2 regions of the Methylobacterium sp. Leaf87 genome follow, and region 2 is predicted to be linked to the other one. Evidence: predicted binding sites of a transcription regulator. Region 2 holds the regulator's gene; the other holds the start of a gene.
What was found. The regulator PhoB, encoded in region 2, activates phosphate uptake and scavenging genes when phosphate is short. The targets are predictions, from matches to a motif close to TGTCATNNANCTGTCAT.

Region 1 (4,324 bases), on a different contig from region 2:
AACTTGAGCATATCTATGATCGGCTCGTAGTCCTTCGCACTCGTTGTGACGAACTCGATATCCTTGCCATCGGAGAGGGCGTCGAAGTTAGCCTTATCCTTCTTCGGCATATCGAGCATCGCCCGCTTGATGGCCTGCTTCAGGTCTTCCGGAAGGCTCTTGAGGACCGCGTAGGGGTCACCCGGTATGATGTCCGACTTGAAGACGACACGGAAATCATCAGCCTTCAGAGCCTTACCAGACGCATCCTTGAGCATGCCTTTGGAGGCCATGCGCAGGATGTGATTGTCGGTGTCTGCGTACCATGCATTGGCAGCGACGTCCGCCGTGCCCTGCATGAGTGCCAGGACGGCGTTCTCGTGACTTCCTGCAAAGAAAGTTTTGCCGAAGTGAGAATCGACCTTCACACCTTTCTTGTCGAGAAAAAAGCGAGGCGCGCTGTTGCCCGACGCTGAGTTCGGATCGACCAGCGCGAGGGTCTTGCCCTTCAGGTCTTCGACCGACCGATAGGGGCTGTCGGCACGCACCAAGAGCACGGAGTTATAACCGATAGCGCCGTTGTTGCGGCGTGCTAGCACTACCGGCTCGGTTTCCACGCCTGTCATCACAGCGCGCGCGTAAGAGGCCGGGCCGTAGTACGCAATCTGAATATTGCCTGCACGCTGCGCCTCGATGACGGCCGCGTAGTCGTTGGCGATCCGAAAATTCACCTTCACGCCGAGCTCCCGGGATAGGTAGTCCGCAAGCTTGCTGTATCGCTCGGTCGTCACCGTGGGATTCTCGGTCGGGATCGCCCCAAACGTGAGTTCTGGATACTTTGCTCTCCAGCTTTGCGCCTGCACTGCGACGGGCGCGAGCGCAGCGGTCGCACAGGCGAGCACGAGCAGCATTCTGCGATTGAGCATGGTGTCGATCCTTGTTGCGAGTGAGAACGAGCGCGCGTCAGGCGGCTGTCGCGGTTCGGCCGAGTTCGGCGAACTCGAAGGTTGGCCTTGCGGCGGTCTCGCTGACGACCTCGTTTGCTTCGAGCCCGTAAAGCGTGCGCGCAACGCCATCCGTGAGTTCGTCGGGAGTGCCCTCGAACACAATGCGACCGGCGGACATGCCAACGAGCCGATCGGAATAGGTACGGGCGAGATCAAGCGAGTGCAGGTTGCACAGGACGGTGATGCCGTACTGCTTATTGATCTGCAGGAGCGCGTCCATCACAACGCGGGTGTTCCGCGGATCAAGGGAGGCGATTGGCTCGTCGGCAAGGATGATCCGCGGCTCCTGAACTAAGGCGCGCGCAATAGCGACCCGCTGCTGCTGGCCGCCGGACAGATTCTCGGCGCGCTCGGAGGCGAGATGCGCGATATCGAATTGTTCGAGCGCGGACAAGGCGATGGCCCGATCCGCGTCGCTCCACAATCCCAGCAGCGATCGGGTTAGAGACGCGTGCCTTAGGCGTCCCATCAGCACGTTGGTCAGCACATCGAGGCGCCCGACCAGGTTGAACTGCTGGAAAATCATGGCGCAATCCGCACGCCACATGCGTAAGGCATCCCCCTTGAGGGCCGTGACGTCACGCCCGTCAAAACGGATCGACCCCGATGAGGGCCGCACCAGCCGGTTGATCATCCGTAACAGCGTCGATTTCCCTGCACCGGATCGGCCGATCACCCCAATGAACGCGCCGGGCTGAACCGTAAGATCGACGCCGGCAACGGCGGTGCTTGATCCGAAACGCCTCGTCAAACCCTGAATCTCGAGCATGACCTCTCCAAAGGATGCGAGATCGGCATGGAGCTTCCGCCGACCGTCCCGAACCTACTGCTTCCCGTAAGCATTCAATCTTACAGTTTTATGACGGCCGCATCCCGTCAAAGTATATGATTGATTATTGGGCTCGAAACACAAATCTCCACGCATTCCGATTTGGAATGCGTGGATGGAATAGTTTCGCAATATTGATAGGTAATTCGTCGAGCCGATGGCTGCGGGCGACCGCCGACGGGTCCGAAAATTTCAGAGGCGCTTGCTCGACCTCGTGTAGCTAGGCATTAGGACCAGAGGCGACCGGCTTCGTCCAATCGAAACTTCGGTGCGCTACTATCGGAAAAACCTATGCGCTTTACGCAGCTCCGATCGTTCCACGCCGTCGCCGCGGCCGAGAGCGTTACCGTCGCCTCGCAGACGCTCAACGTGAGCCAGCCCACGCTAACCGCCCAGGTTCGCGCTCTGGAAGAGGAGTATGCCGTCGAACTCTTCGTGCGCGCCAGTGGGCGGCTCCGCCTGAGTGAGGCGGGACGCAAACTTCAGCAGATCACACGGCGCCTGTTCTCGGACGAGGCCGATGCACGCCACTTTCTCACCGAGAGTCGCGAACTCAAGACGGGCAGCATCCGTGTCGGGGCCGTCGGCCCCTTCCATGTCACTGAGATGCTGGTCGCCTTTCACGGCCGCTATCCGGAGATCGAGATTGCGGTGTCCATCGGCAATTCCGTCAGCGTTCTCAGGGACCTGCTGGATTTTAAGAGCGACGTCGCAGTCCTGGCCTATGTCGAGAACGATCCCCGGCTCTGGGTCAGGCAGTACAGCGAGGATCCAATCGTCGTGTTCGGACGTAAGGACCACCCTCTGTTCTCGCGGGAGCGCGACGGGTTGCGCCTGGCCGACCTCGATGAACAGCCGATGGTCTACCGGGAGCATGGGTCCAACACGCGCCGGTCTAGCGAGGCCGCCCTGGCCAAGGCCGGCGTAAGGCCCCGCATCATTATGGAGATCGGGAGTCGAGAGGCCGTGCGGGAGGCGGTCGCGAGCGGGGTCGGCCTCGGCTTCGTGTCCCAGGCCGAGTATATTGGCGACGAGCGGCTGACCTTCCTGCCGGTGACCGATGTAAGAATTGTCAATCACGCGCACATCGTCTGTGTGCGCGACCGTGTCCAGTCGCGGCTGATCGCAGCGTTCGTGGACGTCGCCACGGGCCTGCGGAACTCCAATCCGATCGCCGGCTGATCGCGCGCATTGTCCCGGTGTCGGCGCGTTGCCTGCGAAACAGCTTCGTCACCCAAGCGTTCGTCGCCGTAGATCATACGGGGTCCTCTGCCCGTCACGCCGTCATCGGTTTTTTATATAGCGCTCGTATAAACTATCAATTCGACAAATCGTCAGTGCGAATGCTTTCAGGGCTCGAAGGCAGTTAGGACATGGGATCGATCGTATGCCTGCAGCATGGGAATACTGGAATCCTGTCGGCATTACCTTCGGAGAAGGAGCGCTATCAGGCCTGAGAGACAAGCTCGCCGGACGCAGCTTCTGCTTGCTGACCTACAGCGACCATCCGTATTTCGACACGCTGGTGGAAACCGTGTGCCGCACAGCCGGTACGCCGGCCGTAATCGTGCGTGACGTCGAGCCGAACCCGAGCTTCAGCGGCCTGCACCGAAACTGCGCGGCGTTCGGCCAGGCCTGCACGCCTCCGGAGGTGATTGTTGCGCTTGGCGGGGGCTCAGTCATCGACACCGCCAAGGTGCTGGCCGCCTCCGGCAGTGATTTCACCCGCGTTCAGGCTTTTCTCGAAGGCCGCGCCGGACCCGAGAGTCTTCATCGCCTGCCGATCATAGCGATTCCAACAACGGCGGGTACGGGCAGCGAGGTTACCTCCTGGGCTACAGTCTGGGATACGGGTGCCAAAAGGAAGTACTCACTTGCGCGCCCCGAACTCTACCCTGAGCATGCTATCATCGATCCGACGCTGACGCTGCGTGTGCCACGTGCCCTAACCATGAGCACTGCTCTCGATTCTCTGTCGCACGCGCTGGAAAGCATCTGGAACGTCAACGCCAACCCGGTCTCGGCCAACCACGCGGTCTGCGCGGCTACGGAGATCCTAGATGCGCTGCCCGCGCTCCTCGCTAGGCTCGACGACCTTGCACTGCGCACCCGCATCGCCCGGGCAAGTCTGTTCGCGGGCCTTGCCTTCTCAAATACCAAGACGGCTCTCGCTCATTCCCTGTCCTACTACCTGACGCTCCATCATGGCACGGTGCACGGGATTGCCTGCTCGTTCAGCCTACCCGCCGTAATGCGAAGTGTGATCGGCCACGATTCGGCCTGTGACGCCGTTCTCACGCGCATCTTCGGCGCCGATCTAGCAGCGGGAGCCGACACGCTCGAAGCCTTCCTCAACGGTCTCGGCGTCTCGACCCGCGCCACCGATTACGGGGTTACCGGCGAGAACTGGCGGGCGGCCATCGACGACGCCCTGCTCGGCGAGCGCGGCCGCAACTTCATCGGCAGCCGTGATGCCGTTTTAGCCGCAGCAGCCTGAAGAGAGGATTCT
Region 2 (4,324 bases):
GCGTCGCCCGAGAAATCGATGACGATGCGCCCGCGCGCGCTCTCCACCGCCCGGGTGCCGCCGCTCTGGGCGAGCGACAGGTCGTAGACCGCGCGGTGGCTGGCGAGGGGCACGGGCTCGGCGGCCGACGCCCCGCTGGCGGACAGGATGAGGCAGGCCGTGGCGCGGGACAGACGCATGAAGTCTCCTGCCGGGGGGTTGGCGGGGTCGGACCGGCGCACCGTTCGGCACGCATGGACTGCCCGTCAGATAGGCCGCCCGTCACCCACCGGCAATGCGAGTCCCTCGCGGCGGAGAGAGCCGGGCACGGCTTTGCGAACTCGTCCTTGCAAACCTGGGTTTGCAAACTTGGCTTTGCAAACTTGGCTTTGACGGTGAAAACCCCGTCGCCCGCCCGGACGCGGTCAAGGCCGCTCTTGCCTCGGACTCGGGCGCTCCTGTACGGTTCGACCGTCGCCGAAGAGAGCCCGAGGCGAACGTCACCTGTCCGGTCCCGGGACCTTACGCTGCGGAGCTCCGCCGCCGGTCCTTCGCGCCCGTGATACATGCGGTGATCGGTGCACGATGTCGGAGGGGGCGATGACCGAAACGGTTCCGAGCTGGTCGGACGAGCGCGTCGATCTCCTGCGTCGCCTGTGGCAGGACGGCCTGAGCGCGAGCCAGGTCGCCACGCAACTCGGTGGCGTGACCCGCAACGCCGTCATCGGCAAGGTCCATCGTCTCGGCCTGTCCGGCCGCGTGGCGAAAGGGCCCGACACCCTCCCCCGCAAGAAGCCGGCCCGCGAGGGCGCGGGCCAGGAGCCCGGACAACCGGAATCCGCGGACCACGAGACCGGGCATCGGGACACCGAAATCCAAGGGCTCGGCATCGATGCCCCCATGCTCGGGACCGTGGGCCGGGACAGCGAACCGTCCGGAACCGCGGCGGTCGAGGCCGGATCCGTCGTCGCGATGCAGCCCGCTCCCGCGGATACGCGCGCCGCGCCGGTGCCCGTGGCCCGGATCGAGGCCGTGGGCTTGGCGGCCTCGCGCAGGGTCACGATCATGGATCTGCGCGAATCCATGTGTCGCTGGCCCCTCGGGGACCCGACGTCGCCCGATTTCCACTATTGCGGCGACCGCGCCATCACCGGCCTGCCCTACTGCACCCACCACGCCCAGATCGCCTACCAGCCGGCGGCCGAGCGCAAGCGCGACCGCAGGGTCGGCGGATTTCGCTGAGGCGATCGCGATCGTCGTGCCGCCGGGAATCCGAGCGGGTCATGCTCCGCGCTTGCGGCCGGCGCGTCACTCGGTGCCGGCGAACATCTCGTCGAACGAGTAGCCCGAGCCCCGGACCGTGCGGATCGGGTCGCTCTGCCGGGGCCGGTTCAGGGCCTTGCGCAAACGCCCGACGTGCACGTCCACGGTACGCTCGTCGATGTAGACGTCGTGCCCCCAGACGCCGTCGAGCAGCTGCTCGCGCGAGAACACGCGCCCGGGACTGCGCATGAGGAATTCGAGGAGCTTGAACTCCGTCGGACCGAGATGGATCTCGCGGCCCTCGCGGCGGATGCGGTGGCTGAGACGGTCGAGCTCGATGTCGCCGGCCACCAGCAGGTTGGCCACGTGGGCCGGCTTGGCCCGGCGCAGGAGCGCGCGCACGCGGGCGAGCAGTTCCGGCACGGAGAACGGCTTGACGATATAGTCGTCGGCCCCGGTGCCGAGGCCACGGATGCGGTCGCCCTCCTCGCCCCGGGCCGTCAGCATGATCACCGGCAGGCGCTCGGTCTCCCGGCGCGCCCGGATCCGGCGGCACAGCTCGATCCCCGACAGGCCGGGCAGCATCCAGTCGAGCAGCACGAGGTCGGGCACCTGCTCCTGCATCCGCAGGTCGGCCTCGTCGCCGCGCGCGGCGGAATCGACCTCGAACCCTTCGGCCTCGAGATTATAGCGCAACAGGAGGGTCAGGGCCTCCTCGTCCTCGACGATGAGGATCCGCGTACTCATCACAACCGCCCGCTCATGCGGCCCGGAACCCTGCCCGACCCATGGCGGGGCGGGCAGGGCTCGAACCCTTGGTCTTTCGCGCCCTCGACGAGGGCTCCCCTCAGGCCCCCGTGGTTAGGCCGAGGGGCGGCATGTCCACCGTGGCGTAGTTCGAGGCGTCGTTCTTGGGACGATCGCTCTCCGCCAGGCTGTTGGCGCCGGTGACGAGGTAGTGAATCGTCTCGGCGATGTTGGTGGTGTGGTCGCCGATACGCTCGATGTTCTTGGCGACGAACAGCAGGTGCGTACAGAACGAGATGTTGCGCGGATCCTCCATCATGTAGGTCAGGAGCTCGCGAAACAGCGAGTTGTACAGGGCGTCGATGGCGTCGTCGCGCTCCCACACGTCGAGGGCCGCCTTGGTGTCGCGGCTGGCATAGGCGTCGAGGACGTCCTTGAGCTGCTCCTGCACCAGGTCGCTCATGTGCTGGACGCCGATGACGATCTTCTGCGGCTGGATCTGGTCCGCGATCGCCACCACGCGCTTGGCGACGTTCTTGGCGAGATCGCCGATGCGCTCGAGGTCGTTCGAGACCCGGATCGCCGACACGGTCTCGCGCAGGTCGATGGCCATGGGCTGGCGCCGGGCGATGAGCAGGATCGAGCGCTCCTCGATCTCGCGCTGCAGGGTGTCGAGGCGGTGATCGGCGGCGATGACCGCCTGGGCCAGGGGCACGTCGCGGCGCACGAGGGCGTCGCTCGCCTCCGTCATCATCTTCTCGGCGATGCCGCCCATCTCGGAGATGGACCGGCGCAGGTCTTCGAGGTCGGTGTCGTAGGAACTGACGATGTGGTCGGGCATGTCGCACTCCTCGGTCAGGTCTCGTTCGGGGAAACCTGCCACAGGGCGGGGTGGGGCGGGCTGCGGCGGAGGAGCCGCCCCCTCTCCCAAGAAATCAGCCGAAGCGGCCGGTGATGTAGTCCTGGGTCTGGCGCTTCTCGGGGTTCATGAAGATCCGCGTGGTCGGACCGAACTCGACGAGTTCGCCGAGATACATGAACGCCGTGAACTGCGAGATGCGCGCCGCCTGCTGCATGTTGTGCGTGACGATGACGATGGTGAATTCGGACCGCAGCTGCTCGATGAGCTCTTCGATGCGGCCCGTCGAGATCGGGTCGAGGGCCGAGGTCGGCTCGTCGAACAGGATCACCTCGGGGCGCTGCGCCACCGTGCGGGCAATGCACAGGCGCTGCTGCTGGCCGCCCGAGAGGCCCATGCCGGACTGCTTGAGCTTGTCCTTCACCTCGTCCCACAGGGCGGCCTTGCGCAGGGACTCCTCCACGCGCACGTCGAGATCGGCTTTCGGCAGCTTCTCGTAGAGGCGCAGGCCGAAGGCGACGTTGTCGTAGATCGACATCGGGAACGGCGTCGGCTTCTGGAACACCATGCCGATGCGCGAGCGCAGCTCGTTCAGGTCGACCCTGGCGTCGAGGACGTTCTGGCCGTCGAGCAGGATCTCCCCTTCGGCGCGCTGGTCGGGGTAGAGGCTGTAGATGCGGTTGAAGGTGCGCAGCAGGGTCGATTTCCCGCAGCCCGACGGACCGATGAGTGCGGTGACCTGCCGGTCGTGGAAGTTGAGGTTCACGGATTTCAGGCCGTGGAAGGTGCCGTAGTAGAAGTTCAGATCCTTCACGGCGATGCGGACGGGGGAACTCTCGTCCGCCTTGTGGCGGCCGGTGAGCTGCGCGGAGGTAATCCCGTTGGCGGCGTTCATCGGTTGCGGGTCCTTCAGGTCGAACGGGGGCGGGGCGAACGGGGCGCGGATCAGCGCGCGCGCTCGCTCTTGATGACGAAGCGGGCCACGATCGAGAGGGCGAGGATCGTGACGGTGATCAGGAGGGCGCCGGCCCAGGCGAGCTGCTGCCAGTTGCCGTAGGGCGAGAGGGCGAACTGGTAGATCATCACCGGCAGGTTCGGCACGCCGCCCATGAGGTTGGGTGAGAACCAGCTGTTGTTGTTCAGCGCCGTAAACAGGAGCGGCGCGGTCTCGCCGGCGATGCGGGCGAGCGCCAGGATGATGCCGGTGACGATGCCGGCGGAGGCCCCGCGCCACGTGATGGCGGTGATCACTTTGGAGGGCGGGGCCCCGAGCGCCGCGCCGGCCTCGCGCAGGGTCGAGGGCACGAGGCGCAGCATGTCCTCGGTGGTGCGGACGATGACCGGGGTGGCGATGATGGCGAGCGCGACGGCGCCGGCCCAGCCCGAGTAGCTCCCCATGGGCCGCACCATCAGGGTGTAGACGAACAGGCCGATGAGGATGGAGGGTGCCGAGAGCAGGATGTCGTTGAGGAAGCG

Region 1: phnC (phosphonate ABC transporter ATP-binding protein) is a predicted target of PhoB. The motif match lies at 1,835-1,851, and genes of this name have one in related genera.

What each region holds. Positions count from the first base shown of each region.
Region 1 covers NZ_LMMI01000047.1:2,041-6,364, forward strand. The annotation lists gene phnD (phosphonate ABC transporter substrate-binding protein) at 1-905, opposite strand, end outside; gene phnC (phosphonate ABC transporter ATP-binding protein) at 943-1,755, opposite strand; gene ASF22_RS18860 (LysR substrate-binding domain-containing protein) at 2,107-2,997, shown strand; gene psrA (iron-containing alcohol dehydrogenase PsrA) at 3,203-4,312, shown strand.
Region 2 covers NZ_LMMI01000023.1:155,818-160,141, reverse strand. The annotation lists gene ASF22_RS13130 (cell envelope integrity EipB family protein) at 1-179, opposite strand, end outside; gene ASF22_RS13125 (GcrA family cell cycle regulator) at 580-1,221, shown strand; gene phoB (phosphate regulon transcriptional regulator PhoB) at 1,288-1,989, opposite strand; gene phoU (phosphate signaling complex protein PhoU) at 2,090-2,830, opposite strand; gene pstB (phosphate ABC transporter ATP-binding protein PstB) at 2,925-3,743, opposite strand; gene pstA (phosphate ABC transporter permease PstA) at 3,794-4,324, opposite strand, start outside.